Regions from separate parts of the Streptomyces sp. NPDC088747 genome, predicted to be linked through region 1. Evidence: riboswitches for the same ligand, from Rfam matches in the RefSeq annotation. Region 1 holds a riboswitch; each other region holds the start of a gene.
What was found. Region 1 has a riboswitch for S-adenosylmethionine ahead of ACIP79_RS26790 (putative leader peptide). Riboswitches for the same ligand answer to the same signal wherever they lie in the genome.
Positions count from the first base shown of each region.

Region 1 (9,907 bases):
CGTGCGGAGTGACGTATCCGAGGTCGGCGCTGCGGCCGAGGAGCCGGAACGGCGCGCCCGTCCCGGACTCGTGGGCGAGTGCGGTGACCAGGGGCTGCCCCTGCGGCGGACGGGGGGTGATCGAGGGGCCCTTGACGCTGAAGTGCCTGCCCTCGAAGTCGATGTAGTGGAGTTTGTCGCGGTCGACGAAGCGGCCGGTGGCGACGTCGCGGATCTCCGCGTCGTCCTCCCAGCTGTCCCACAGCCGGCGCACCGCCTCGACGTAGTCGGCGGTCTCCTCGAAGAGGTCGACGAGCAACTCCCGTAGCGCCGGGGTCTCCAGGTCCTCGATGCGGAGCTTCGGGAACGAACGGCGTCCGAAGTGCGCGGCCTCATTCTGCCGCGCCGAGGCCTGGACGCGCAGGCCTGCCCGGCCGGTGCTCACGTAGTCGAGCGTGGCGATGGCCTTGGAGGTGTGGAAGGGCTCCGTGTGGGTGGTGACAACGGTCGGCACCAGGCCGATGTGGCTGGTCAACGGCGCGACGCGGGCGGCGATGAGGACGGCGTCGAGCCGGCCGCGCACCTGGTCGGTGCGTGCGTCCGGTTCGCTGAGGCGGGCGGACTGGGGGCCGAGTCCGTCCTCGATGGTCACGAAGTCGAGCAGACCGCGCTCGGCCTCGGTGATGAGGTCCGTCCAGTACCCGGCGGTGAACAGCTCGTCGGGGCGGGCCACCGGCTCGCGCCAGGCAGCGGGGTGCCAGCCGGCGCCGTCGAGGGCGACGGCCAGGTGGAGCGGGGCGGAGGAAGGGGAGGAGGACGAGGGCAACGAAGGTGACGAGGACACGAGAAGGGTGCCTTCCTGATCGACCGTACGAGATCGCCGGGCCTCGGTGCGGAGGGTGCGGCGGCTGGGTGACGGGTCAGGGACGACAGAGCGCGCCGGCCACGCGCTGGAGGTCGATGTGCGGCCGGGTGTGGAGATGCACGCGCCGACGCGGGGCGAGGACCATGACATGGAGGCGGAGTGCGTCCCACACGTCGGTCACCTCCACCCTTTCGGCTCGGCGGGCCAGGGGCCGCGCCGGCGTCGCGCTTGCGGAACCACGGGACGGGTGCCGCCTGGTCGTCACCTGGAGCACCCCGCCGCGGAGGAGGGTTGCCGGTCAGCAAGCCAGGGCTTGACGCTGACGCTCATAACCTGCTGTGGACGTTACGGGAGGCCACAGCGGTGCGCAATGCCCGGGGATCATGCCCGTTCTCACACTCGCCGCACACTTCGCCGCGTGCCCTCGACAACGACAACCACTGGGCCGCGCGATCTGTTCCGCGTCGCATATCAGGGCGCTGACACGCCTGTTCCACCTCTCAAGTGGCGGTTGCGACAGACCTGATGACCATCTGGTGAGACTGCGGCGAAGGCCTTCTTGACGGCCTCACGGAGCGCGCCGACACTGTCGGGGACGGTCACGATTGTCAGCGCCCTTCGGGCAGGTTCTCCCTGTCCGTGAGGTCATCGGCCCCGGCTCGCTGGCAGGCAACCCTTCCACCGCGACGGGGTGCCCCGGGTGACGACCGGGTTCCGCCGGTGCGGCGGGACAAGCGTGGTCTCGCGTCTCGCGAGCCCCGAGTGCGGAACCGGTGGGAATGACGAAGAGCGGTTTGACGAGGCGCCTGCACATCGATCTGTTGCGTGTCTCCAGCGCGTACTAGTCCGAGCGATCCGGACCGGTAAGCAGCGCAGTCACTCCGTTCCGCCGCGGTGCCCACAAGGTGGCCGTGGCCTCCTCGCCCCATGGAGAGTCATGTCCGAGACAATGTCGCACGCCTCAAACACCGGCACCTCCTGTACCCCGACCTCGTGCGTTCCCGGCTCGCTGGAGGCGATCCCCCACCCCCGGATCTCCGCCGCGCCGTCCGCCCGCCCGCACCGCTTCCGCAGCCGCATCGGAGTCGGCCTCGCCGGCGGCTTCTACCCGGCGCCGCACCGCTACGAGCTCTACCTGTCGGCGCGCTGTCCCCTCTCGCTGCGTGTCTCGATCACTCTGGGCCTGCTGGGCCTCAGGGACTCGGTCGCCACCACGCTGGTGGCGCTCCCCGCCGACACCCCCACCGCGTTCGCCGCACTGCGCGGGGCGTACGAGGCCACCTGGCACCACTACGACGGCCCGCTGACCGCGCCCGCCCTGTGCGACCGGTGGAGCGGACGCGTCGTCAGCAACCACACGCCGGACATCCTGCGCGACCTCGGCGACCTCCTCACCGACGGGGCCGGATCCCACAACTCCCCGCTCCGCCCGCCGGAACTGGCCGCGGACGTCGACGACCTGCGCGACCTACTGGACCGGGAGCTGACGCCGGGTACGCCATCAGCCGTGCGGTCGGCGGCACTTGACTTGCTGAATCGCCAACTGGCCGCCGGTCCGTACGCGTTGGGCAAGGACCTGACCGCGGCGGATGTGGACCTCTGGGTCGCCCTCGTCCAACTGGAGGCGACGGACGACCTGTCCGCGTACCCGCTCCTCCAGGACTACGTGCGACGCCTCGACGCGCACCCCGCCTTCCACCGGAGTCTGTGAAGCCGCCCTGTCGTCACGTGCGGGATTCCAGGGCGGCCCGGGTGTCGTTGCCGTAGACGCCCGTCTCGTCGCCCCGGATCCCGTACCAGAGCTGGAAACGGGCCACCGCGGCGGTGAGCGTGGGGTCGTAGGTGCCGCTGGTGCCGCCGCTCCGGTACACGTCCGGGATGCCGAGGAGCCGTTCCTGGAGCTCCGTCACCTCGGGGCCGCTGTCACCCTCCCGGAGAGTGCCGGGGCCGTCCGGGTCGGCCGCGCGGGAGGGGTCCTGGGCGACAGGCGCCGTCGCGGACGGGGCGGCGGCCGACGACGGACCGCCGCCGTCCCCACCGTCGCCCGGGAGCAGCATGGCCAGGCCGAATCCGGTCAGCGCTGCCGCCGCCACCGCGACGGCGACCGCGGCCCGGCGCTGCCCTGGGGAGAGGCCCGTGGAGAGTGAGCGCGGCCTGCTCGGTTCACGTCTCGGCTCCGCGGGCTTCGGCCGTGCCGCGGCCTTCGGCCGCTCGCCACCGGCCGTGTAGTCCTCGCCCGACAGGACCGGCGAGAACTCCTCCGTCTCGCTGTCCCACGTCGGCGACAGCTTGATCGACTCATAGCCTTCGCCGGAGTCGGCGTTCTGCTGATCCTCACGGAACTCCCTGAGCAGGTCCGCGAGTGCCTCGGTCCGGCGGCGGCGCTGGACATAGGTGGGTTCGAGCGCCGGGCGGCGCGTAGGCTGCCCGCCTTCGGGCGGTGTCGACACACTGCTCTCCTTCCGTGCGCGCGGTCTCCCGCCATCCCTGTGGAGAGATACGGAGCCATCGGCACGGGAGTTCAGCCGTGGCCCCTCTCTCCGCCCGGCGCTCGGCAGCGGGCACGCGGGGGCCGCGCGCAAGCACATCCCTACACAGTCACGGAGAGTGACTGACATGGAGTGGCGCGGATACCTCGATAGCCGAGCGAAAGCCGTGTTCCGCCCTCATCTGCTCCACCGTGCGTCTCACTAAAGCCCGCGCGACAGTCGTACAACGTGAAGAATGGCTGCGAGGGGGTAGGACCACCTTCGGAGAGCGGAGAGGGTCGCGGTGGCTTCGAGCAAGGAACGGGATGTGGCGGCCCGGCAGCGCTTCGACATGGCTGACGCCGTGCCCCTGCTGCTCGATGCCCGCAGGGCGGTGACCAGCTGGACCGCGGACGCCGAACGGCTGCTCGGTTACACCTCCGGGGAAGTGCTCGGACGGCCCGCCGCCGACCTGCTGATTCCCGAGGACGCGGCGCGGGTCCCGGAGCTGGCCGAGCGGTGCCGCGGCGACGGCGGCTGGGCCGGGCTTCTCTCCGCACTGCACCGCGACGGGCACCCGCTGAGGCTGATGGTGCGGGTCGTTCCCCTGCGGGCGGGCGGCGGCCCGGCGCGCTGGGTGGTGCTCCTGGCCGAGCTGGCGGACGGCCGGGGCTGGGACATGAGCCGGTCGGTGCTGGAGCGGATCACCTCGCGTTCGCCGGTGGGCATAGCGATTCTGGACACGGACCTGCGGTACGTGTGGTCCAACACCGCGCTGGAGCAGTTCGGCGGCGGCCCGCCAACCCGGCGCCTGGGGCGCAGGCTCGCCGATGTGCAGCCGGGTCTCGACGCCGAGCTGATCGAGGCGCAGATGCACCGGGTGCTGGAGACCGGCGAACCGGTGGCCGGGTACGAGCACGTGGGCCGGCTGCGCTCCGCGCCGCACCGCGAGACGTCCCACTCCATGTCGTTCGTCCGTCTGGAGGACGACCAGGGTCACCCGATCGGCGTGTACTACACGGTCGTCGACATCGGCGAGAGCTACCGCGCCCGCCGCCGGCTCGCCCTCCTCGACCGGGCGGGCGAACACATCGGCCGCAGCCTGGACGTCATGCAGACGGCGCAGGAACTGGCCGATGTCGCCGTGCCGGGGCTGGCCGACTTCGTGACGGTGGACCTGCTGGAGTCGGTGCTCAAGGGAGGCGAACCCGCACCCGGTCCGCGCAGTGACGCGGAGACGGTGCGGCTGCGGCGCGCCGGGCAGCGGTCGGTGCAGGGCGGCATCCCGGAAACCGCTGTCGGGATCGGCGATGTCGTGGCCTACGGGGCGGGCTCTCCCCCGATCAGGTGTCTGACCGACGGCGAGTCCTGGCTCGATGAGCGGCTGGACCCGCTCGCCAGGGAGTGGACCACCGGGGCTCCAGGGGGCCGGGCCGTCTCCTTCCTCGACCTCGGGCTGCACAGCGTGATGGTCGTGCCCATCCAGGCCCGCGGCGTGACCCTGGGCATCACCACGTTCTTCCGGCGCAGCCGCCAGGACCCCTTCGACGGGGACGACCTGGGCCTGGCCGAGGAGTTCGTGGGCCGGGCCGCCCTGTGCGTGGACAACGCCCGCCGCTACACCCGCGAGCGCGACGCGGCACTGATCCTCCAGCGCAACCTCCTCCCCCACCGCTTCCCCGACCAGGAAGCGGTGGAGGTCGCCGCCTGCTACCGGCCCGCGGACGAGCTGACCGGTCTCGCCGGCGACTGGTACGACGTGATCCCGCTGTCCGGGGCGCGGGTGGCCCTGGTGGTGGGCGAGGTGGCCGGTCACGGCATCGACGGCGCCGCGGCCATGGGACGGCTGCGGTCGGCCGTGCAGACCCTCGCCGATCTGGACCTGCCGCCGGAGGAGGTGCTGGCCCACCTCGATGACGTGGTCAGCCGTTCCGCCCGGGAGGAGGGCACCGGCGCCGACGACCGCACGAGCGGCATGCAGGCGGTCGGCGCCAGCTGTCTGTACGTCGTGTACGACCCGGTGAATGGGCACTGCGCCATGGCGAGCGCGGGCCATCCCGCACCCGCGATCGTCGCCCCCGACGGCACCGTCACGTTCGCGGACCTCCCGGCCGGTCCCCCTCTTGGCGTGGGCGGCCTGCCCTTCGAGTCCGTCGGCCTCGATCTCGCGGAAGGCAGTGTGCTCGCGCTGCACACCGACGGCCTCATCGCCACACCCCGTACCGGACGGGACCCGGAGGCGGGCCGGGAACGACTGCGCCTCGCGCTGGAGGCACACGGGCAGGAACTGGACGGACTGTGCCGACGGATCGTGGACGACCTCGTGCCGACACGTCCGTACGACGACGTGGCGCTGCTGATGGCCCGCACCCGTCGGCTCGGGGCCGGGCAGGTCGCGACCTGGGACCTGCCCATCGACCCGGCCGTCGTCGCCGAGGCCCGCAAGTCGAGCTCTCAGCAGCTGCACACCTGGGGTCTCGACGAACTGGCCTTCACCACCGAGCTGGTCGTGAGCGAACTCGTCACCAACGCTATCCGGCACGCCTCCGGCCCGATCCGGCTCCGCCTCATCAGCGACCAGGCGCTGATCTGCGAGGTCTTCGACGGCGGCGCGACGGCCCCGCACCTGCGACACCCCAAGACGACGGACGAGGGGGGCCGCGGACTGTTCCTGATCTCCCAGTTCACCCAGCGCTGGGGCACCCGCTACACCGCCGAGGGAAAGATCATCTGGGCGGAGCAGTCCCTCACGGAACCGACGGTCTGACATACGCGGACGGGGGCCGTTCCACCGAACGGCCCCCGGACACGGCTGCCGGTTCAGCAGTCGCGGAACTCGGGCGACTGATTGAGAATCTGCGAGCGCAGCGAGGTGAACCGGGCGTGCGTCTCGCCGCCCTGGGCCGCTGGGCGGAAGACGGCGACGCGGTGGCAGTTCATGAACGCGAGGGTGACGCCGAAGTGCCTCTCCAGGCTTCCACGGATCGCGTCGCTGGCCAGCGCCCGCAGCAACTGCCCGCGTTCCCTCTCCGAGGGCGGCGGCGTGTGGTTGTCGGCGAACTCCCGCTGCCCGTCGCCCAGTTCGCCGACAAGTCCGGCGATGAGGTCATAGGCGTACGGCAGTGACGTACGGACGGTTTCCACGAAGTCCCCTTCGCTGACCTGACCGCGTTCGGCTTCGGCGAGCAGCTTCGGGGAGACGTCGAGTGACATGAGAGAGCAGTCCTGTCGCTAGCTGTTTTTCGATGGTGTGCGGTGTCGCGAGGGGGGCGTACGGGGCCGCTCCACGGCCCGTGTGCCGCCGCGTCGCGGGCCGTGGCCCGGCGGATTTCGCCCGTTCGGACGCGGTGTTACGCGAGGGCGTCCGGGCCGTGCCGGAAGCCGGGGTCGATCTGTGCGGAGAGGTCACCGCCGGTCGCCCGGTCGGCCCAGGCGGCGGCGTTGCGGAGGTGGAAGGCGACGGCCTGTTCCTGGAACACCGCCCAGTCCTTCGTACGGGCGTCCAGCGCGGTTCGCAGCTGGTTCAGGGCGTGCCGGTTGTGCGGTTCCAAGTCGCCCTGTTCCCGGCCCTGTTCGCGGGCCCGCACCCAGGAGGAGTGCTGGAAGTACGTCAGCAGGTCGTCGCCGACGTGCTCCTTGAGGAACAGCACGTCGTCCTCGCCGGTGACCTTGTTCCCGATCACGGCGATCGGGATGTCGAACTCCTCGGCGTGGTCACGGTATTGGCGGTACACCGAGACACCCTTGCGGGTCGGCTCGGCGACCAGGAAGGTCAGGTCGAACCGGGTGAAGAGGCCGGAGGCGAAGGCGTCCGCGCCCGCGGTCATGTCGACGACGACGTACTCACCGGGGCCGTCGACGAGATGGTTGAGGTAGAGCTCGACGGCTCCGAGTTTGGAGTGGTAGCAGGCCACCCCGAGATCGCTCTCGTCGAACTCGCCCGTGGCCATCAGCGGTACGCCGTCCACCTCCTGGATGTGGTGGGAGTGCACGGCGTCCGAACCGAGGAGCTTCAGCAGGCGCGATCCCCGTCCCGGCGGGGTGGTCTTGATCATGGCCTCACCGGACGTGATCCGCGGGTTGTCGCCGCGCAGGAAGTCCTTGATCTCGCCCAGCCGTGTGCTGAGGGGCGCCACGGTGAGGGACTGGCCGTCAGCCAGGCCGAGGGCCTGGGCGAGGTGCTGGTTGATGTCGCCGTCGACGGCGACGAGGGGCGCACCGGCGTGCGCGAGGTGGCGGGCGAAGAGCGCCGACAGCGTGGTCTTCCCGCTGCCACCCTTCCCGACGAAGGCAGCACGCACGTCAGCCCTCCGGCCGCAACAGCCCGCGCTCGTACGCCTTGGCGAGTCGCTGCGGTACGAGGTACGAGGACCCGTCGACGGTGACAGGGACGAGCGGCACAGGCGCGGCCTTCCACTGTGCGCGGCGGTGGCGGGTGTTGCTGCGGGACATCTTCCGTTTGGGAACGGCCATGCGGATCTCCTCGTGAGCGTCGGGCTGACACGGCTCACGCTATCTGAAAATGGATCCCATTACCAAGATGTGCCGTCGGCCCAGCGAGTTACGCCGCGGACGACGCACTCGCGACACGGGCGTCCGGAATCACCAGGGACCAGGGGTCCTCTCACGGGTCACACGAGGCGATCCACCTCTCGCGCGGCACCCGCTTCGCGCGAATTCCGAGGCCGAACAAGGACATTCACGCGATATCCGCCAGTTACGCATTTCCCAAATCCTGGTGGACTGCCGGTGAGCGGGTCATGATGTAGTCATGACGATGGCGCTGCGGGCGTTGACGCGACTGGCGAGTTGGCCGGACCTGGCCGAGGCCTCGCCGAGCTGCGGCACGGGGCGGGCACTGCGCTCGGAGCAGGGCGAGATCGTCCACTTCCATACGGAACACGACGTCGACCTGCATCTGACGGGCCCTGCCATCCGGCGGTTCGAGGACTACCTGAGGGACGAGTCCGCGGTCCACATGGTGTCCGGTTCGCGCTGGGTGACGATGCGTCTCGAAGTCGACTCGGACGTCGATCTCCTGCTGACCCTGGTGAGCGCCGCCCTCCACGCCCACCAGTCGTCACAGCCCGCAGCGGCCGACGCCCCTCCCCCGGGGTGCAATGAACACCGGGGCATGGCACTTCCGCGCAACGGTGTCGGCGGCTGAGGAGCCCACCTCTAGCGGGGCGGAGCGAGCAGGGCTTCCGACTGGTCCGCGCGGCGCAGGGCCTCGGCGATGAACCCGTCGGCCTTCAGTTCCTCGACGAGGTCGCGGAGGAACCGGACGGTCTCGGGCCGACGGCTCGGCGTCGTGCCCACCGCCTGCCGGATCTGCATGAACCGGCCCTCGACCAACCGGAGTCCGGGACGCGCCGCGACGTACTCGGTCAGTGGCTGCCGGATCCCTGCCAGGGCCTCGACCCCCTGGGCAAGCAGCTCGTCGAACCCTTCCTCGCCCCGGACCAGGCCGGCGTGCCCGAGCGTGCGGGACAGGTAGAGGTCGTACGCGGATCCGCGCTGCACGCCGACCCGTACGCCCGCACGGTCGACGTCGGCGACCGTGGTGAGGTCCGATTCGCGTGGCACGGCGTACACGCCGTCGATCACGACGTACGGCTCGGTGAAGGCGACCTCGGCCGCCCGTACGGGCTCGATCGCCAGGAAGCACAGGTCGGCGCGGCCCGTCGTCATCGCCTCGAACGACTTGCGTGCCGCGTCGAAGCAGACGAGCTCCACCGGGAGCTCCAGCCGGGCGCCGACCTCGCGCGCGATGTCCACGGTCACGCCGGTCGGCGCGGTCAGTGTGCCCTGGGCCAGCACCGGATTGCCGAGGTTGATCGACGCCCGCAGCACACGCTGGGGCGCCAGGTCCTTGGCGAGGTCGGCGGTCGGGATCGTCATGGCCGGAGTTTAGGACACCCCTCGCGGACACCGTCGCCGGCCTGCTCGGAGTCGGTCCAGGGAGGTCAACACCGCCTGGAACTTACGCAGTTGGTGGAGGGTCGGCCTGGAAGCACGAGCGCGGCCCCGGCACTCGCACACGCGTGGAGCACCGGGGCCTTTCAGTGCCGTCGAAGTCCGACGGCACCCGGCGTCAGGAGTGGGTGCCCGTGGCGCGGCGGCGGCGGGTGACGACGGTGATCACGGCACCGGCGGCCAGGAGGGCTCCGGCTCCGGCAGCGATCGGCAGGGTGTTGCCACCGCCGGTCTCCGCGAGGTCGCCACTGGGAGCCGTGGAGGCACCGCCGTCGGGCGTCGCCGGGGCGGGCGTTGTCGACTCGGACTCCGACGGGCCGGCCGGCGTGGTCGACTCGGCGGGCTCCGGCTCGGTCGGGGTGGCCGGTGTCGAGGCCGGGGGCGTCGACACGGGCGGGGTCGAGGCCGGGGGCGTCGAGGCGGGAGGCGTCTCCGGGGTGGTCGGCGGCTGCTCGGTGCAGTCCTTCGTACCGCCGTTCCAGGCCGCGATCAGCTTGTCCTTGATGACCGGGCGGTCCGGGCCCTTCGGCAGCTCCCCGTGCTCGAAGCCGTCCTTCGCGTCGAGAAGGCCGTCGAACCTGACCGCGCCGCGGTAGAGGTCGATCTGCGCGAAGCAGCC
Region 1 covers NZ_JBIVKZ010000012.1:166,066-175,972, forward strand. Annotated here, with positions in the region: gene ACIP79_RS26780 (LLM class flavin-dependent oxidoreductase) at 1-823, opposite strand, end outside; gene ACIP79_RS26785 (putative leader peptide) at 900-989, opposite strand; SAM riboswitch class IV at 1,064-1,178, opposite strand; SAM riboswitch class IV at 1,442-1,587, shown strand; gene ACIP79_RS26790 (putative leader peptide) at 1,624-1,689, shown strand; gene ACIP79_RS26795 (glutathione S-transferase family protein) at 1,782-2,555, shown strand; gene ACIP79_RS26800 (peptidoglycan-binding protein) at 2,569-3,294, opposite strand; gene ACIP79_RS26805 (SpoIIE family protein phosphatase) at 3,665-6,079, shown strand; gene ACIP79_RS26810 (SCO5389 family protein) at 6,133-6,525, opposite strand; gene ACIP79_RS26815 (ATP-binding protein) at 6,663-7,613, opposite strand; gene rpmF (50S ribosomal protein L32) at 7,615-7,785, opposite strand; gene ACIP79_RS26825 (luciferase family protein) at 8,084-8,479, shown strand; gene ACIP79_RS26830 (transporter substrate-binding domain-containing protein) at 8,491-9,213, opposite strand; gene ACIP79_RS26835 (hypothetical protein) at 9,407-9,907, opposite strand, start outside.

Region 2 (9,907 bases), on a different contig from region 1:
ACACGTCAGCGCGCTCAACTTCGCGCTGGGTGTGACGCTCGGCGTCGCGCTGTTCTCCATCGGAGCGGGCGCGGTCCACTGGGCCCGCACCCTGATGTCCGACGTGGAGATCGCCGACGAGCGTCACGCGATCGAGGCGCCGCCCGAGGTCAAGGCCAAGGTCATGGCCGACTTCAAGCAGGGTGCCAAGGAGTCCGCGCTCGGCCGCCGCAAGCTGATCCGCAACACGATGTTCGGCGCGCTGGCCCTGGTCCCGCTCTCCGGTGTCGTGCTGCTGCGCGACCTCGGTCCGCTGCCGGGCACGAGCCTTCGCCACACGATGTGGCGCAAGGGTCTGCAGCTCGTCAACATGAACACGAACGAGCCGCTGCGTCCCTCGGACGTCGTCGTCGGCTCGCTCACCTTCGCCAAGCCCGAGGGCCTGGAGGAGCACGACGAGGACTTCCAGGTCCAGATCGCCAAGGCGGCCCTGATGATCGTCCGGCTCCAGCCGGACAACATCAAGGACAAGCGCGAGCTCGAGTGGTCGCACGAGGGCATCGTGGCCTACTCGAAGATCTGCACCCACGTCGGTTGTCCGATCTCCCTGTACGAGCAGCAGACGCACCACGTCCTCTGCCCGTGCCACCAGTCCACCTTCGACCTCGCCGACGGTGCCCGAGTGATCTTCGGCCCGGCGGGTCACGCCCTGCCTCAGCTGCGCATCGGTGTGAACGCTGAGGGCTATCTCGAGGCGCTCGGCGACTTCGACGAGCCCGTCGGTCCTGCTTTCTGGGAGCGCGGATGAGTACTGCTGCGAACACTGCCGACCCGGTCGACGCGAACTCGCGGAAGAAGGCACCCGCGGGCGAGCGGGTCGCCGACTGGGCCGACGGCAGGCTGGGCATCTACGGCCTGGCCAAGACCAACATGCGCAAGATCTTCCCGGACCACTGGTCCTTCATGCTGGGCGAGATCTGCCTCTACAGCTTCATCATCATCATCCTCACGGGTGTGTATCTGACGCTGTTCTTCCACCCGTCGATGAACGAGGTGGAGTACCACGGCAGCTACATCCCGCTGCAGGGCCAGCTGATGTCCGAGGCGTTCAACTCGACCATGCACATCTCCTTCGATGTGCGCGGTGGTCTGCTGATCCGGCAGATCCACCACTGGGCGGCGCTGATCTTCCTCGCCGGCATGTTCGTGCACATGATGCGCGTGTTCTTCACGGGTGCGTTCCGCAAGCCCCGCGAGGTCAACTGGCTCTTCGGGTTCCTGCTGTTCGTCCTGGGCATGTTCACCGGGTTCACCGGCTACTCGCTCCCTGACGACCTGCTCTCCGGCACCGGTGTCCGCTTCATGGAGGGCGCGATCCTGTCCGTGCCGATCGTGGGCACGTACCTCTCGTTCTTCCTCTTCGGCGGCGAGTTCCCGGGCGGCGACTTCGTGGCCCGCTTCTACTCGATCCACGTCCTGCTGCTGCCGGGCATCATGCTCGGCCTGGTGGTCGCCCACCTGATCCTGGTCTTCTACCACAAGCACACGCAGTTCGCGGGCCCCGGAAAGACGAACAAGAACGTCGTCGGAATGCCGCTGCTCCCGGTCTACACCGCGAAGGCCGGCGGCTTCTTCTTCCTGGTCTTCGGTGTCATCACGATCATCGCGGGCATCGCCTCGATCAACCCGATCTGGACGATGGGCCCCTACCGGCCGGACCAGGTGTCTACGGGCGCCCAGCCCGACTGGTACATGGGCTTCTCCGAGGGCCTGATCCGCGTCATGCCGGGCTGGGAGATCAACCTTTGGGGGCACACGCTCGTCCTGGGTGTGTTCGTCCCGCTGATCATCTTCCCGCTGGTCCTGGTCGCGATCGCGGTCTACCCGTTCATCGAGTCCTGGGTCACCGGCGACAAGCGCGAGCACCACATCCTGGACCGCCCGCGCAACGTCCCGACCCGTACGGCCTTCGGTGTCGCGTGGATCACCTGGTACATGGTCCTGCTGATCGGTGGTGGGAACGACCTCTGGGCCACACACTTCCACCTGTCGATCAACACGATCACCTGGTTCGTACGGATCGCGTTCTTCGTCGCTCCGGTGCTCGCGTTCATCGCCACCAAGCGGATCTGCCTCGGCCTCCAGCGCCGGGACCGTGACAAGGTGCTGCACGGCCGCGAGTCGGGCATCATCAAGCGCCTGCCGCACGGTGAGTTCATCGAGATCCACGAGCCGCTCAGCCAGGAGTCGCTGCACACGCTCACCGCGCACGAGCAGTACAAGCCTGCCGAGATCGGTCCGCCGGTCGACGAGAACGGTGTCGAGCGCAAGGTGAAGGGTGCGCAGAAGCTGCGCGCCAAGCTCAGCAAGGGCTACTACGGGGAGGACAACCAGATCCCCAAGCCCACCGTCGAGGAGTACAAGGAGATCACGAGCGGCCACGGCCACCACTGATCACCCGCATGATCCTCGCTGATCGCCACGGCAGGAGCCCCGTCCATTGCATGGACGGGGCTCTTTGCCCTCTCCGGGGCTGGATAGGGTGGACTCCTTCCCACGTGCCGGGGCGAGCCCGCCCGCGCACCTCTCCGAGAACCCAGGAGCGACCATGAGCGCTGTGAACCCCGCCGGCGGCGACACCGCGGCGGACCGTTCCTGGCCCAGGTTGCTGAACGGCCTGCTCGACGGCCGTGACCTGAGCGCGGACGACACCGCCTGGGCGATGAACCTGATGATGCGCGGTGAGGCGACCGACGCCCAGATCGCCGGGTTCGCGGTGGCGCTGCGGGCCAAGGGGGAGACCGTCGAGGAGATCTCCGGGCTCGTACGGATGATGTACGAGCACGCCAACGTCATCGAGGTGCCGGGCCGGACCGTCGACATCGTCGGTACGGGCGGGGACGGGGCCAAGACCGTCAACATCTCCACCATGTCGGCGATCGTCATCGCCGGAACGGGCGCGAAGGTCGTCAAGCACGGCAACCGGGCGGCCTCCTCCGCCTCCGGGGCGTCCGACGTCCTGGAGAAGCTCGGGGTCAATCTGGAGCTGACGACGAAGCGGGTGGCGGAGGTGGCCGAGGAGGCCGGGATCACCTTCTGCTTCGCCGTGAAGTTCCACCCGGCGCTGCGTCATGTGGGCGCCGCGCGCGGGCAGTTGGGCATCCGGACCGTCTTCAACGCGCTCGGTCCGCTGACGAACCCGGCGAGGGTGCGGGCCCAGGCGGTCGGAGTCGCGGACCCGCGCATGGCGCCGATCGTCGCGGGCGTCTTCGCCGAGCGGGGCAACTCCTCGCTGGTCTTCCGCGGCGACGACGGGCTCGACGAGCTGACGATCACCTCCACCTCCCGGGTGTGGGTCGTACGGGACGGAAAGGTCACCGAGGAGTCCTTCGACCCCCGGGACGTCGGCATCGACCTCGTCCCGATCGAGGCACTGCGGGGCGCGGACTCCGTGTACAACGCCGACGTCGCGCGCCGGCTCCTGGACGGCGAGACCGGGCCCGTGCGGGACGCCGTACTGCTGAACTCGGCGGCGGCCCTGGTGGCCCTCACGCCGGGCGAGGGGCCGCTCGCCGGGCAGATCCGTGCCGGGATGGCGAAGGCGGCGGAGGCCATCGACTCGGGGGCGGCCAAGCGGACGCTGGAGCGGTGGGTGGCGGCCACCAACGCGTAGCGCCTCCTGGATGCGGCGGCGGCCTGCGCGCAGGCATTTCGAAGGGCCGGGCCGATGAGGTCCGGTCCCTCGCCGTCTCCCTGTTCCGGGATCCGGACACGGGTTGCGCGGTCGCGATCAGGTCGCGTAGGTTTTTCGGCAGGTCATGAGTGACAGTCATGAGGCCCCGGCCGACTGTCCGGCAACCCTCCGTCCGTGGCGGGGTGCCCCGGGTGAAGACCAGGCCGTAGGCAGCGAGGTCTGCGGCAAGCGCGGACCCCTCGCCCTCTTCTGAGTGGTGTACGGCCCAGGGGTCCTGGTGTTCGAGGGAGCCTTCTGTGAGCAAGCGAATGCGATAGGGCGTAGAGCCCCTATTCCGCGTACCCGTTTTCGCCCTTTCCCGCGTTGAGCCCCGCCCCTGTCGCGGACCGGTCTCGCGCGGTCCCCCCGCGTCTCACAGGAGCTCGCCATGTCTGTCTCCACCGCTGCCGCCGACCAGGCCGTTTGTTCCCCTCTGCCCGTTCTGGGCGGGGATGTCACCGTCCCGCTGGTCACCGGTGGCGAGGTCACCTACGCGGCCCTCGACTACGCCGCCAGCGCCCCGGCCCTCCAGCGCGTCTGGGACGACGTGGCCGCGTACGCCCCGTACTACGGGAGCGTGCACCGTGGCGCCGGGTACCTGTCCCAGCTCTCCACCGACCTCTTCGAGAACTCCCGTGAGACCGTCGCCGGGTTCCTGGACTGCCGGGACGACGACCAGGTCGTGTTCACCCGGTCGACCACCGACTCGCTCAACCTGCTGGCCGCCGCCCTGCCGGCGGACTGCCAGGTCTTCGTCTTCGAGACCGAGCACCACGCCTCGCTGCTGCCCTGGCGGGACGCGCGGGTGACCTACCTCGACGCCCCCCGTACGCCGGACGAGGCCGTCGCGACCCTGGAGCGCGCCCTCACCGAGCGCGACCCCCGCGGGCCGGCCCTCGTCTGCGTGACCGGTGCCTCGAACGTCACCGGTGAGCTGTGGCCGGTGCGTGAGCTGGCCGCCGCGGCCCACGCGCACGGCGCGCGCATCGTTCTCGACGCCGCGCAGCTCGTCCCGCACCAGCCGGTGTCGGTGCGCGACCTCGACGTCGACTGGGTGGCCTTCTCCGGGCACAAGCTGTACGCACCCTTCGGCTCCGGCGTCCTCGCGGGCCGCTCCGACTGGCTGCGCGCGGCCGAGCCGTACCTGGCCGGCGGGGGAGCGAGCCGCAAGGTCAGCCGGCGGGTGGACGGCGGCGTGGACGTGGAGTGGCACGACACCGCCGCCCGGCACGAGGCCGGCTCGCCGAACGTGATCGGCGTCTACTCCATCGCGTCGGCCTGCAAGGCCCTCACCGACGAGGGCTTCGACAGGCTCGTGGCCCGTGAGCGGCACCTGATCGACACGGTCCGCGCGGGCCTCGCCGAGGTCCCGCAGGTCCGGGTCCTCTCCCTCTTCGGTGACGACGCCCCGCGGGTCGGCGTCATCTCCTTCGTCGTCGAGGGCTGGAACAGCTCGCACTTCGCGGCCGCGCTCTCCGCCGAGTACGGCATCGGGGTGCGCGACGGCCTGTTCTGCGCCCACCCGCTGGTGCGCACCCTCCTCGGCAGCGACCCGGAGACCCAGGGGGAGTGCGGCGCCCCCGAGGCGGCGCCCGGCGAGAAGTCCCTCAACGCCATCCGGGTCAGCTTCGGCGCGGGCACCCCGGACGAGCACGTCGAGCGGTTCGTGCGGGCGGTCGGGGAGCTGGTCCGGGACGGCGCGAAGTGGAACTACCGTACGGAGGGCGGGCGTTGCGTCCCCGCCGTGTGACCGCCGGGCCGTGACGGGGGAGACGGCCCGGCCCGCACCGGGAGGCGGCCGTCAGCCGTCCAGGCCGATGGCGAACGCCGCCTCCAGGTCGTGCTGGGAGTACGTGCGGAAGGCCACGTGGGTGTCCGTGCCCTCGACGCCCGGGATCTTGCTGATGCTGCCGGGGATGACGTCCGCCAGATCGTCGTGCGCCTTCACCCGGACCATCGCGATCAGGTCGTACGTGCCGGTGACGGAGAAGACCTCGCTGACGCTTTCGAGGGCGGCGATCGACTCCGCGATCTCGGGGATCCGGTCCACGCTGGTCTTGATGAGAACGATCGCGGTGATCACGGCTGGTTTTCTCCCTCGGGGGCCACTGCTGGGGCTTTCACTGTAGTCGTCCGGCCGAAACGCACCCACGCGTAGGCGAAGCCGAGGGAGAAGCCCACCAGGTGGGCCAGATAGGCGACCCCGGGGCCCGCGGAGACCCGGCTCGCCGCCAGCCACTGGAGAGCCACCCAGAAGGGCAGCACCAGCCAGGCCGGGAACCGCAGCGGCAGGAAGAAGAGGAACGGGAAGAGACTGGTCACCCGGGCCTTGGGGAACAGGTAGAGGAACGCCCCGAGCACCGCGGAGATCGCGCCGGAGGCGCCGACCAGGGTCTGCTCGGACTCCGCGTTGGCGACCGCGTAGCCCACCAGGGCGAGACAGCCGCAGCCCAGATAGAAGAGGGCGAACTCCACATGGCCCATCCGCTCCTCGGTCATCACCCCGAAGACGTAGAAGAAGAGCATGTTGCCCAGCAGGTGGAGCCAGCCGCCGTGGATGAACTGCGCCGTGGCGGGGGTGAGCCACGCGCGCGGGGCCCCGCCGAGGAGCTCCACCGGCACCACACCCCAGCGGCGGAACCAGGCCCGCTGGGCGGCCAGCAGCTCGTCCCCGGTGCCGTACGAGGGATTGAGTCCGGACGCCGGGCCGATGACGAAGACCAGACAGGTCACGACGATCAGCCCGTACGTCACCGGTGCCGATTTGCCGCGCACGGCCCTGCCGACCGTCGTACTCCAGTGCCCGATCATGTTACAGAGCATGGCGTAACCGGACGGATGCGCACAGATCGCCTCGCCGCAGTGGACGGCCGAGCGTCGAGTACCCGCCAGGCCTTAGGGTTACGAGCCATACGCGCCGGGGCGGCCGGCGCGGTGCGGACATCCGAAGAAAGCGACGCCACATGACGGTTCCCCTCCCGACGGCCGAGACCCGCTGGCGCTGCACGCTCTGCGGCAACCTCACGCGTTTCGACGTGACCCGTTCGTCGAAGGTCGTCGAGTACGTGCACCTCGACCTGGCCGGGGAACCCAAGGTCGAGGAGCGCGAGGTGGTCAGTGAGACCATCGAGTCGGTGCGCTGTCGCTGGTGCAACGCGTTGGATCAGGTGGAACTCGTGGACAGGCCGGGTGCCGGCTCCTGAGGGAGCGGGCCCGTACGGATATTGGGGTGACGGATGGTGGAGACCAGCGGGGAGCCGGACGACGGCACCGCCGAGGTGCTCGACCGCCCGCTGCCCGACGGGGTGCGCCGACGGGTCGTGCAGATCGTCTCGGACGGGTTCGGCGGCCTCACCATCGGTGAGCTGCCCACGCAGTTGCGGCAGTTCGCGCGGTTCGCGCCCAACAGACGGGCCAAGTTCGCCGGCAACGCGATGGCGGCCGCGCTGGAGACCGACCCGCTCTTCAGACAGCGCATCGCCGAGAAACTGAGAGAGACGCAGCCGGAACTGACCGGCGCTCTCGACTCGGGCGCGCCGCCCCCGGCCGCGGATCCGCTGGACGTGGCGGCCGCGGCCTACGTGCTGCGGCCCACCGGCTGGGTGAAACTGGTGGCCGCCGCGGGCGAGGAGGCCCTGCGGGCGGACGCCGAGCGCGCCGACGAGGAGAGCCGGGCCGAGCTGGAGCGGCTGCGCCGGGAACTCGCGGAGGCCCGCGGCCAGACGAAGGCGGAGACCGAACGGCTGCGTACGGAGCTGGAGTCGGCCAAAAAAGAGGCCGAATCGCTGCACCGCAAGCTGCGCGGCGCCTTCAGCGACGTCAAGCGCGGCGAGGCGGCCGTGCGCAAGCTCCAGGCCGAGATGGACACCGCGCGGGCGGAGGGCCAGGCCCAGGTGTCCGCCGCCGAGAGCGAGGCCCGGCGCCTCAAGTCGCGGCTGGGGGAGGCCGAGGCCGCGCTGGAGACGACGCGGAGAGCGGCGCGAGAGGGCCGCAGCGTCGAGGACATGCGCGTACGACTGCTGTTGGACACCGTGCTGGAGGCCACCCAGGGGCTGCGGCGGGAGCTCGCGCTGCCGCCGGTGTCCGTGCGGCCGGCCGAGACGGTCGACGCCGTCGAGCCGGGACGGATGACCCCGAAGGACATCGCGGCGCGCGCCCTGTCCGAGAACGACCCCGCGATCCTCGACCAGCTCCTCGCGCTGCCGCAGGCCCATCTGGTGGTCGACGGCTACAACGTCACCAAGACCGGCTATCCGCAGATGCCGTTGGAGAAGCAGCGGCTCAGACTGCTCGGGCAGCTCTCGCAGCTCGCCGCGCAGACCGGGGCCGAGGTCACCTGCGTCTTCGACGGGGCCGAGCTGGCCGCGCCGGTGCTGCTCGCGCCGCCGCGCGGGGTGCGGGTGCTGTTCTCCAAGGCCGGTGTCACGGCGGACGAGTTGATCCGTCAGCTGGTGCGCGCCGAGCCGCCGGGACGGCCGGTCATCGTGGTCTCCACCGACCGGGAGGTGGCCGACGGGATCGCCAAGGCGGGTGCGCGGCCGGTGGCTTCGGTGGTGCTCCTCAAGCGCTTCTCGCACGGATAGCCGACTGGGCCGTACGCCCCATAGGTTGCCTACGCACCATGCGTAACCTCTGGGTGTGATGCCCGGATTGATCGGATCCTTACGCAACGTAGTGTCAAGTGGACGTTACTGCTGGTGAGTTGTCGGCAAAGAAACGTTCGGTGACCGAGATTTTTCCTATCAGGATTTGAACTGATCACAGGAAGGTCACTAGGGTCAGGCCTCGAACCTCTGCTCGGGTGATCACTCATTGGGAGTGACGGTGGAGGGGGCCCCGCCCGTCGGAGTGATCGGCAGGCGGCTGGAGGAAGAAGGAGCTCGCCTTCGTGGCGTCCCACCGTCGACCCAAGCAGCCGAGCCGCACCCGTGTGACCGTGCTCACCACCGCCGCGGCCGCCGCCGTGGTCCTGAGCGCGAACGCCGCCAACGCCGCGCCGAGCGAGAAGCCGACCGTGGACGACGTCAAGTCCAAGGTCGACAAGCTCTACGAGCAGGCGGAGCAGGCCACCGAGAAGTACAACGGGGCCAAGGAGAAGCAGGAGAAGCTCCAGAAGGAGATCGACACTCTCCAGGACAACGTGGCCCGCGGTCAGAGCGATCTCAACGACCTGCGTGACGGCCTCGGTTCGATGGCCACCGCCCAGTACCGCACCGGCGGCATCGACCCCTCCGTGCAGCTCTTCCTGTCGGCCGACCCGGACGACTACCTCGACAAGGCGTCCACGATGGACCAGCTGAGCAATCAGCAGGTCGAGACGCTCAAGAAGGTCCAGGAGAAGCAGCGTTCGCTCGCCCAGCAGCGCGCGGAGGCCTCCGAGAAGCTCAAGGACCTCGCGGACACCCGCACCGAGCTCGCGAAGAAGAAGACCGAGGTCCAGGGGAAGCTCGCCGACGCGCAGAAGCTCCTCAACACCCTCACCGCCGCGGAGAAGGCGGCCCTCGACGCGAAGCAGGCGCAGGCCAGCGCCACCGCGCAGACCGCCGCCACCAGCGGTTCCACGGCCCCCGCCTCCGGCCGCGCCTCCTCCGCGTACGGCGCCGCGCAGTCCAGGCTCGGCTCGCCGTACGTCTACGGCGCCTCGGGACCGTCCTCGTTCGACTGCTCGGGTCTGACCTCCTGGGCCTACGCGCAGGCGGGCATGACCATCCCGCGCACCTCGCAGGCGCAGGCGAACGCCGGCACGCGGATCTACTCGCAGAGCGACCTCCAGGTCGGCGACCTGGTCATCTTCTACGGCGACCTGCACCACGTCGGCTTCTACGCGGGCAACGGTCAGGTGCTGCACGCCCCGCGCTCCGGCACGGTCGTCCGCTACGAGTCGATCAACAACATGCCCTTCCAGTTCGGCGTCCGGATCTGACCCGGACCCGCTGAGGCGCCCCCGCCGGTCTCCGACCGGGAGCCTCGCCACGCGTCGCTCGCCGCGCCGCCCAAACGGGCGAATTGCGGTGGCTCCCGCTGACCCCGCGCCCCGTCGGTGACCTGCGTCTCCGGCGGGGTGTCACGTTGTGTGCCCGCCGGGGTCTTTGGCCCGCGCGTAGTCGCACGGCTACTGTCTGCCGCGTTTCCCCCAACTCCGGGGGATCGTCAGCGGAAGGGAGAGCGGCTACTCGTGGGGTCCCATCGCCGCCT
Region 2 covers NZ_JBIVKZ010000005.1:166,047-175,953, reverse strand. Annotated here, with positions in the region: gene ACIP79_RS14150 (Rieske 2Fe-2S domain-containing protein) at 1-787, shown strand, start outside; gene ACIP79_RS14145 (cytochrome bc complex cytochrome b subunit) at 784-2,433, shown strand; gene trpD (anthranilate phosphoribosyltransferase) at 2,588-3,652, shown strand; SAM riboswitch class IV at 3,794-3,910, shown strand; gene ACIP79_RS14135 (aminotransferase class V-fold PLP-dependent enzyme) at 4,101-5,462, shown strand; gene ACIP79_RS14130 (Lrp/AsnC family transcriptional regulator) at 5,514-5,795, opposite strand; gene ACIP79_RS14125 (rhomboid family intramembrane serine protease) at 5,792-6,523, opposite strand; gene ACIP79_RS14120 (hypothetical protein) at 6,676-6,915, shown strand; gene ACIP79_RS14115 (NYN domain-containing protein) at 6,949-8,295, shown strand; gene ACIP79_RS14110 (NlpC/P60 family protein) at 8,601-9,635, shown strand; gene ACIP79_RS14105 (NlpC/P60 family protein) at 9,888-9,907, shown strand, end outside.
Region 2: linked by a shared signal. The riboswitch ahead of ACIP79_RS14135 (aminotransferase class V-fold PLP-dependent enzyme) and the one ahead of ACIP79_RS26790 (putative leader peptide) in region 1 are both predicted to bind S-adenosylmethionine.

Region 3 (9,907 bases), on a different contig from region 1:
CTCGAAAGCGAAGCAGCTTCCCCAACTGTACCGCGCTCAATCATACAGAATTGCCCCCTCCGCTTCTCTCACGGAGGGGGCAATTCGATGAACTCTCGGTAATTACCATTACCGAAGGTAACGGCGATTACTCAGTGTCAGCAGGGGTCAGCCGCCCGCGACGGCCGGGATGATCGAGACGCCCGCGCCGTCCGGCGTCGCCGTCTCCAGGCCCTGCTCGAAGCGGACGTCGTCGTCGTTCACGTACACGTTGACGAAGCGGCGCAGCTTGCCCTGGTCGTCCAGGACGCGCGCGGCGATGCCGGTGTGGTTCTGCTCCAGGTCGGCGATCACCTCGCCGAGGGTGCCGCCCTCGGCGGGCACCTCGGCCTTGCCGCCGGTGTAGGTGCGCAGGATGGTGGGGATGCGGACGTTGACGCTCACGATTGACCTCCGGTCAGGTTTACGGGCCCATGGGCGCGGTGCTGATACGGCATTCCAGCGGAACGCCCCCGCTCAGGACGCGAGGCCGGCCTCGCGGAAGGAGTCCAGGTTCGGGCGGATGGTCGCGGTGAGCCCGGTGTCCGAGGCCACCGCGTCCAGGGTCTTGAGACCGTCGCCGGTGTTGAGGACGACGGTGGTGAGGGTCGGGTCGAGCAGACCGTTCTCGATCAGCTTCTTCGTCACACCCACCGTGACGCCACCCGCCGTCTCGGCGAAGATCCCCTCGGTCCGCGCGAGGAGCTTGATCGCCTCGACGATCTGCTCGTCGTCCACGTCCTCCACAGCACCGCCCGTGCGCCGCGCGATGTCGAGCACGTAGGGCCCGTCGGCCGGGTTGCCGATGGCGAGCGACTTGGCGATGGTGTCGGGCTTCTGGGGCCGTACGACGTCGTGGCCGGCCTTGTAGGCCACGGACACCGGCGAGCAGCCCTCGGCCTGGGCACCGAAGATCTTGTACGGCCTGTCCTCGACGAGGCCGAGCTCGATCAGCTCCTTCAGACCCTTGTCGATCTTCGTGAGCTGGGAGCCGGAGGCGATCGGGACCACCAGCTGGTCGGGCAGCCGCCAGCCGAGCTGCTCGCAGATCTCGTACGCGAGGGTCTTGGAGCCCTCCGCGTAGTACGGCCGCAGGTTGACGTTGACGAAGCCCCAGCCCTCGCCGGCCGGGTCGCCGATCAGCTCGGAGCAGAAACGGTTCACGTCGTCGTAGTTGCCCTCGATGCCGACGAGCTCCCCGCCGTACACCGCGGCCATGACGATCTTGCCCTGCTCCAGGTCGTGCGGGATGAACACACAGGAGCGGAAGCCGGCGCGGGCAGCCGCTGCGCCCACGGCGCCGGCGAGGTTGCCGGTGGAGGAGCAGGAGAGGGTGGTGAAGCCGAAGGCGCGGGCGGCCTCGATGGCCTGGGCTACGACGCGGTCCTTGAAGGAGTGCGTCGGGTTGCCCGAGTCGTCCTTGACGAAGAGCCTGCCCGGGTTGACGCCCAGCTCGCGCGCCAGGTTGTCGGCCTTGACGAGCTTGGTCCAGCCGGGGTTGATGTTCGGCTTCTCCGCGACGTCCGCCGGTACCGGCAGGAGCGGCGCGTAACGCCAGATGTTTGCCGGGCCCGCTTCGATGCGCTTGCGGAGGTCCTCGGTCTCGTAGGAGGAGAAGTCGTACGCGATCTCCAGCGGTCCGAAACACTCCTCGCAGGCGAAGACCGGACCGAGGGGCACTCGGTGGCCGCACTCGCGGCAGGAAAGCGCGGCGGCGGGGCCCAGATCGACGGAGTTCGCGGAATCCGGGGAGGTCACGGTGTTCGTGGTGTTCGCGGTGGTGCTTGCGACAGTCTGCGCAGCCATGGAGGCGAGGCCCTTTCTCCTCATCTTCCTCACGACGCACTTCGCCGTGAGACGGATTTGGCACCTTCCCGAGCCGGGAGCCTCACCACGTCGACGTGACAAGAACCAGCTGGAGGGTTGCCGGGGCTTCAACGGGCCGTATCCCTCTGCCCCTCTGGATGAGCGGTATTCAGTTGTACGCTCAACGACCCCCGACATGCGATGGTCATCAGCGTTGTTCAAGACTGTAACCGAAGGCCTGGATGGTGGAGAGAGCCGTCCGAACCGCGAGATGCCGGAGACACCCCCTGCCGGCGCGGCGACGGGCACAAGCATCCCAATGAACGCAAGGGAGAGCCGCACGTGCTGGAAGACGTCGAGCGCTGGCTGAGCACGCGCTCCTGGTCCGTGAGTGACCGCCCGCTCAAGAAACTCATCGCCGCGAAACGCTCCACCCATTCCACGGTGAGCGTGGTCCTCCCCGCCCTCAACGAGGAGAAGACGGTCGGGGAGATCGTCTCCGTCATCCGCCGCGACCTGATGACCCGGAACGTCCCCCTCGTCGACGAGATCGTCGTCATCGACTCGGGCTCGACGGACCGCACCTCCGAGGTCGCCGCCGCGGCCGGCGCCCGGGTCGTCCACAGGGACGACATACTCCCCCGCATCCCGGCCGTGCCCGGCAAGGGCGAGGTCCTGTGGCGGTCACTCCTCGTGACCAGCGGCGACATCGTCTGTTTCATCGACGCGGACCTCAAGGAGTTCTCCTCGGACTTCGTCACCGGGATCGTGGGGCCGCTCCTCACCGATCCGGGCGTGGATCTGGTCAAGGCGATGTACGACCGCCCGCTGAACCTGCCGGGCGAGCCCTCCTCCGGCAGGACGGCGGCCGGCCAGGGCGGCCGTGTCACCGAACTGATGGCCCGCCCCCTGCTGAACATGCACTGGCCGCAGCTGGCCGGATTCGTCCAGCCGCTCGGCGGCGAGTACGCGGCCCGCCGCTCGCTCCTCGAACAGCTGCCGTTCCCCGTCGGATACGGCGTGGAACTGGGCATGCTCGTCGACGCCCTGCACCTGGTGGGCCTGGACGCGCTCGCCCAGGTCGACGTCGGCGTCCGCAAGCACCGGCACCAGGACGGCCAGGCGCTGGGCCGGATGTCCGCCGCGATCTACCGCACCGCGCAGCTCCGGCTCGCCCGCGGCCACCTCATCCGTCCGGCCCTCACCCAGTTCGAACGGGGCGAGTCGGGCTTCGAGCCGCGCACCTATTCCGTCGATACGGAGGAACGGCCTCCGATGGCGGAGATCTCGGAGTACCAGGCGCGCAGAGCGGCGTGATCCCGGGGGCCGAATACGTCCTCGCGGTACCCCGTCCGTACGTTTGAGCGTTTCCGGGCCGGGCTAGGTTGAGGCGTATGGCTTCCACGGCTTCCACCGCATCTCCGCAGGGTTCCCATCGGATCCTCGTCGCGTCCAACCGCGGCCCCGTCTCCTACGACGTCCACGAGGACGGCTCGCTGCACCCCAGGCGGGGTGGCGGCGGGCTGGTCTCGGGGCTGTCGGCGATCGGCCCGGACGCGGGCGCCCTGTGGGTGTGCTCCGCGCTGGGCGAAGGGGACCGTGAGGCGGTGCGGCGCGGGGTCGGCGAGGACGGCGTACGGATGCTGGACATCGACGCCGACACGCACGCGGACGCCTACAACGGCATCGCGAACTCGGTGCTGTGGTTCGTCCACCACATGCTCTACCAGACGCCGCTGGAGCCGGTCTTCGACGTGGAGTTCCGGCGCCAGTGGGCGTCGTACGAGGCCTACAACCGTGCCTTCGCCGAGGCCCTGGCCGACGAGGCGGCGCAGGGTGCCGTGGTCGTCGTGCAGGACTACCACCTGACGCTGGTCCCCGGCATGCTCCGGGAGCTCCGTCCCGACCTGCGGATCGGCCACTTCTCGCACACCCCGTGGGCGCCGGTCGACTACTTCCGCCTCCTCCCCGACGACATCGCCGAGCAGGTGCTGCGCGGCATGCTCGGCGCCGACCGCCTCGGCTTCCTCACCCACCGCTGGGCGTCCGCGTTCACCGCGTGCGCCGAGGAGGTCGTCGGCGGCCTCGGGGACACCCGCGTCGGCGTGCACGGGCTCGGCGCGGACGGCGACTTCCTGCGCGAGCGTTCGCACGAGGCGGACGTCGCCGAACGGATGGTCACACTGCGTGAGCAGATCGGCGAGGGCCGGAAGGCGATCGTGCGGGTCGACCGCACCGAGCTGTCGAAGAACATCGTGCGCGGCCTGCGGGCCTACCGGCAGCTCCTGGAGGACCAGCCGTCCTGGCGCGAGCGCGTCGTGCACGTCGCCTTCGCCTACCCCTCGCGGCAGGACCTCGCCGTGTACCGCGACTACACCGCCGAGGTGCAGCGGGTCGCCGACGACATCAACTCCGCCTACGGCACGCCCGGCTGGACCCCGGTCGTCCTGCACGTCAAGGACGACTTCGCCCGCTCCCTCGCCGCCTACCGGCTCGCCGACGTCGCCCTCGTCAACCCCATCAGGGACGGCATGAACCTCGTCGCCAAGGAGGTGCCCGTCGTCTCCGACGAGGGATGCGCGCTGGTGCTGTCCCGGGAGGCGGGGGCGTACGAGGAGCTGGGCGACGACGCGATCGTGGTGAACCCGTACGACGTGGTCGGCACCGCGCGGGCACTGCACGAGGCACTGTCCATGGGCACCGGCGAGCGGGCCGAACGCACGAAACGCCTGGCCGCCGCGGCGACGGCACTGCCCCCGGCCCAGTGGTTCCTCGAACAGCTCCGGGAGCTGGAGAACAAGGTCTAGGAGTGGCCCAGGAGTGGCCTAGGAGAGCTCCGCCGCCAGGGCCCTCAGCAGCTGTACGACCCCCGCGGGGCCGTCCACGACCAGGTCGGCCCGCTCCGCCAGTTCCGCCACCTCGGAGCTGCCGCTGCACACCAGCAGGCCCGGAACACCCACGGAGCGGAGTACCTCGACGGCCGCGAAGGCGGGGAGGTCGCCGAGGTCGTCGCCCGCGTACAGGACGGCCTCGGCGCCCGTCTCGCGGACGTGGTCGAGCAGGGCGACGCCCTTGTCCATCCCCGGCGGGCGGAGCTCCAGGACCATGCGGCCCGGCTCGACGATCAGACCGTGCCGGGCCGCCAGCTCCGTCAGCGGCCCCCGCAGCGCCTCGAACGCCGCCTGCGGGTCCGCCGCCCTGCGCGTGTGTACGGCGACCGCCCGGCCCTTCTCCTCGGTCCAGGTTCCCGGCCCCGCGCCGACCGCGGCGAGGATCCCGGGCAGTTCGGCGCGGGCCGCGGCGACCCCGGGGTACGGGGCGGGAGCGCTGACCTCACCGCTGCGCGCGTCCCACCGCTCGGCGCCGTAGTGCCCCAGTACGACCAGGTGCTCCAGGCCCGGCACGTCCGCGAAGCCGCCGTGCTCGACCGCCACGGTGGCCGGGCGGCCGGTGATGACCGCCACCGAGGCGATCCTCGGGGCGAGGGCCGCCAGGGCCGGGACCGCGTCCGGGTGGGCGCGGGCCTGCTCCGGGTCCGCGACGATCGGGGCGAGGGTTCCGTCGAAGTCCAGGCCGATCACCGTCCGGCCCGGGTGGGCGAGGACGGCGTCGAGCCCGGCGCGGCCGGCGGGAGTGACGGGGGTCGGCAGCTTCGCCGCGTGGTCAGCCATGGTGCGACCCTATCCGCGCCCACCGGCAGAACGTTTTCTCGCCCCCTCCGCCCCTTCCCGTCCCGTCCCTGGGGGCTGCGCCCCCAGACCCCCCTGTCGCGCTTCGCGCTCGTCCTCAAACGCCGGACGGGCTGAAGAATTTCAGCCCCTCCGGCGTTTGAGGAGCGGGGGTTCGGGGGCGGAGCCCCCGAGTACGGGACGGGTAGGGGCGGAGGGGGCGAAAAACACCTCAGCGCTCGCCCCGGCGGGCGTCGCGTACACGCCGCAGCCGGTTCACCGTCACCGGATCATGGGCGAGAGCCCGAGGATCATCGAGCAGCGCGTTCAGGAGCTGGTAGTAACGCACGGGCGCCAGCCCGAGCCGCTCCCGTATCGCCCGCTCCTTCGCCCCGGGCCCGGAGAACCCCCGCCCCTCAAGGGCGAGAATCCCCCGCTCCCGCGGACCGAGCCCCTCGACAGGTTCCATGGCCATGGACAGCACGGTAGCCCCCGCCACCGACAGCCCTACGCCGCGTTGTCCGCCGCCCCGGCCTTCGCCTGAAGCGACCCCAGCACCCCGGCGGGACTGCCGTTCACCCCCACGGCCTTGCCGATCTGCTCCTTGATGTCGGCGCTGACACCGGCCCAGGAGGTCTTGTCGACGGGGTACAGCTCGGCGGTGGGGAGTTCGCCGAGGAAGGGGGCGAGATCCTGGTCGTCGCTGTCGGCGGCCATCGCCTCGGACGCGGACGTGGTGACCGGCAGCAGGTCGTACTCACGGGAGAAGGCGAGGACGTTCTCGTCGCTGTAGACGAAGTCGAGGAAGTCACCGACCTGCTCGGCGTGGCCGTTCTGCTTGAACGCCATCATCCAGTCGGCGACACCGAGCGTGGACTTGCTCTGTCCGTCGGCCCCGGGCATCGGCACCATGCCGTACTTCACGCCCTTGGCGGCGGCCGTCTTCATCAGCGTGGGGTGCCCGCTGAGCATCCCGACCTCGCCGCGGGTGAACGCGGCGAACGCGTCCGCCCGGTTGAGCTTCGCGGGCGCGGTCGGCCCGGTGAGCCCCTTGCCGACCAGCTCGTTCTTGAGCCAGGTGAACGTGTCGACGTTCGCCTCGGAGTCGATGGCGTACGTGCCGACGTTGTCGGTGTAGCCACCGCCGCCGCTCAGCATCCACTGCATCGTCTCGGCCTGCGCCTCCTCGGGCCCCAGCGGCAGCGCGTACGGGAACTTCACGCCGGCGTCCTTGAGCACCTCGGCGTCGGCGGCGAGCTGGTCCCAGGTCTTCGGCGGGGTGAGACCGGACTCGGCGAAGAGGGTCTTGTTGTAGAAGAGCAGCCGGGTGGAGGAGGCGAACGGCAGGCCGTACTGCGCCCGCTGCTGCTCCCCCGCGTCGGTGAGCTGGAGGGCGAAGTTGGCCTGCACGGGTATGGAGAGCAGTTCGTCGGCGGTGTAGAGCTGCCCCTTGGCCGCGTAGTCGGCGTACGCGCCGATCTGCGCCATGTCGGGCGCCTTCCCGGCCGCGACCATCTCCTTGACCTCACGGTCGACGTCGGTCCAGGAGTAGACGCTGACCTCGACCCTGACCGCCGGGTGGGCGGCCTCGTACTCGTCGACCAGCTTGTCCCAGTACTTCTGGGAGCTGTTGGCGTCGGAGTCCCCGTAGTCGGCGGCCACCAGCCGCAGCGTCACGTCCTCGGACTCCTCGGAGCTTCCGCAGCCGCCGAGGGTCGCTGTCATGCCCAGTGCGGACATCATCGCGATCATTCCTGTCGTACGCCGCCGCACCGCTTCGCCTCAACCCTCTGTTGACTCAATGTTCGATATCCCGGCATAAGGTCTACACCACGTAAGTGGACTAGACCTCTTCCGGGTTCACGGGCCACACTGTCCTCGTGAGACATGTCATCGCCCTTGATGTGGGCGGCACCGGGATGAAGGCCGCCCTCGTCGGCGCCGACGGCGGGCTTCTCCATCAGGCACGCCGGGCGACCGGACGGGAGCGCGGGCCGGACGCCGTCGTCGAGGGCATCCTCGGCTTCGCGGCCGAGCTGCGCGCGTACGGCGAACGGCACCTCGGCGAGCGAGCCGCAGCCGCCGGGGTCGCCGTCCCCGGCATCGTCGACGCCGACCTCGGCATCGCCGTGTACGCGGCCAACCTCGGCTGGCGCGACGTTCCCCTGCGCGACCTGCTCGGCGCCCGCCTCGGCGGCGTACCGGTGGCGCTCGGGCACGACGTGCGCACCGGCGGCCTCGCGGAGGGCCGGATCGGCGCGGGGCGGGGAGCGGACCGCTTCTTCTTCGTGCCGCTGGGCACCGGCATCGCGGGCGCCATCGGCATCGGCGGCCGGGTGGAGGCGGGCGCGCACGGCTTCGCGGGCGAGATCGGCCACATCGTCGTACGGCCGGGCGGGGTTCCGTGTCCCTGCGGCCAGCACGGCTGTCTGGAGCGGTACGCGTCCGCCGCGGCCGTCAGCCAGGCCTGGGCGGCGGCCTCCGGCGACCCGGCCGCGGAGGCGGCCGACTGCGCGAAGGCCGTCGAGTCCGGCGACGAGCGGGCCCTGCGGGTCTGGCAGGACGCCGTCGACGCGCTCGCCGACGGGCTCGTCACCGCCCTCACCCTGCTGGACCCGCGCACGCTGATCATCGGTGGCGGTCTGGCCGAGGCCGGGGAAACCTTGTTCACACCACTGCGGGCCGCGGTCGAGCGGCGCGTGACCTTCCAGAAACTGCCCTCCATCGTCCCCGCCGCCCTCGGGGACACCGCCGGATGCCTCGGCGCCGGCCTGCTGGCCTGGGACCTCCTGGCCAGGACCGGCACCGGCACCCGCACCGACACCGCCCGACCGGCCGGATCCGCTGACCGCGGCGATCCCGCCGACTCCGCCGACTCCACCGACTCCACCCGCTCCACCGACCCCACCGACTCCCCGGAGGTATCCGCCTGATGGCCACTAGCAAGGTTTTCGCCGGTGCACAGGTGGTACTTCCCACCGGAATCGTGAACGGCGGCCGGGTGATCGTCGACGGCTCGCGGATCGCCGGGAGCGCTCCCGCGGACGCCGAGACGGTCGACCTGTCAGGTCACTGGTTGGTCCCCGGCTTCGTCGACATCCACAACCACGGCGGTGGCGGCGCGTCCTTCACCTCGGGAACCGTCGAGGACGTCCTCAAGGGCATCCACACCCACCGTCTGCACGGCACGACCACGACCGTCGCCTCCACCGTCACCGGCGACATGGACGGCCTCGCCCAGCGCGCCGGGCTGCTCTCCGAACTGGCCGAGCAGGGCGACCTCGCGGGCGTCCACTTCGAGGGCCCGTTCATCTCGCCGTGCCGCAAGGGCGCCCACTCCGAGGAGCTGCTGCGCGACCCGGACCCGGCGGAGGTCCGCAAGCTGATCGACGCGGCGCGCGGACAGGCCCGGATGGTCACCCTCGCCACCGAACTGCCGGGCGGCATCGACTCCGTACGCCTGCTGGCCGAGCACGGGGTGATCGCGGCGATCGGCCACACGGACGCGACGTACGAGCAGACGGTGGAGGCCATCGACGCGGGCGCGACCGTGGCGACGCACCTGTTCAACGCGATGCCCGCGCTCGGTCACCGCACTCCGGGCCCCATCGCGGCTCTCCTGGAGGACGACCGGGTCACGGTCGAGCTGATCAACGACGGCACCCATCTGCACCCCGCCTCCCTGGAGCTGGCGTTCCATCACGCGGGCGCGGCCCGGGTCGCGTTCATCACCGACGCCATGGACGCGGCCGGCTTCGGCGACGGCCGCTACATGCTCGGCCCGCTGGAGGTCGAGGTCGCCGACGGCGTCGCGCGGCTGGTGGAGGGCGGCTCGATCGCGGGCTCCACCCTCACCCTGGACCGCGCTTTCAAGCGTGCGGTGACCGTCGACAGGCTGCCGGTCGAGGACGTCGTGGCGGCCCTCTCCGCCAACCCCGCCCGCCTGCTCGGCCTCTACGACACGGTGGGCTCCCTGGAGCCGGGCAAACGGGCCGACCTCGTGGTCCTCGACTCCACCTTCGACCTCAAGGGCGTGATGCGCGGGGGCGAGTGGGTGGTGGATCCCCTGCTGGGCTGATCCCCTGCTGGGCTGGTCCGCGACCGGGCTGGTCCGCGACGGAGCTGTTCCGCGACCTGGTTGGTCCGCGACCTGGCTCTTCCGCGCCCGGGTCGGCCCCCGATCGTCGACGTCCGACCCGTCGGGTGCCGCCGCGACGTCCGCTGCCTCGGCGCCCGCACGGTGGTGGCCTCGCTGGGCGCGGAGGGTCTCCTCGCGGTGAACGCGGAGGGCCACTGGCGGGCCGCTTCGCCCTGCCGCGTGCGCGGCAATCCGACGGGCGCGGGTGACTCGGCGGTCGCGGGCCTGCTGTCGGGCCTGGTGGACGGGCTGCGCCGGCCGGACCGGCTGGTCCGGG
Region 3 covers NZ_JBIVKZ010000018.1:63,280-73,186, forward strand. Annotated here, with positions in the region: gene ACIP79_RS33475 (MoaD/ThiS family protein) at 148-423, opposite strand; gene thrC (threonine synthase) at 496-1,824, opposite strand; SAM riboswitch class I at 1,842-1,989, opposite strand; gene ACIP79_RS33485 (glucosyl-3-phosphoglycerate synthase) at 2,167-3,141, shown strand; gene ACIP79_RS33490 (trehalose-6-phosphate synthase) at 3,219-4,631, shown strand; gene otsB (trehalose-phosphatase) at 4,650-5,495, opposite strand; gene ACIP79_RS33500 (DUF3263 domain-containing protein) at 5,725-5,967, opposite strand; gene ACIP79_RS33505 (extracellular solute-binding protein) at 6,000-7,244, opposite strand; gene ACIP79_RS33510 (ROK family protein) at 7,373-8,425, shown strand; gene nagA (N-acetylglucosamine-6-phosphate deacetylase) at 8,425-9,570, shown strand; partial or broken gene ACIP79_RS33520 (PfkB family carbohydrate kinase) at 9,688-9,907, shown strand, end outside.
Region 3: linked by a shared signal. The riboswitch ahead of thrC (threonine synthase) and the one ahead of ACIP79_RS26790 (putative leader peptide) in region 1 are both predicted to bind S-adenosylmethionine.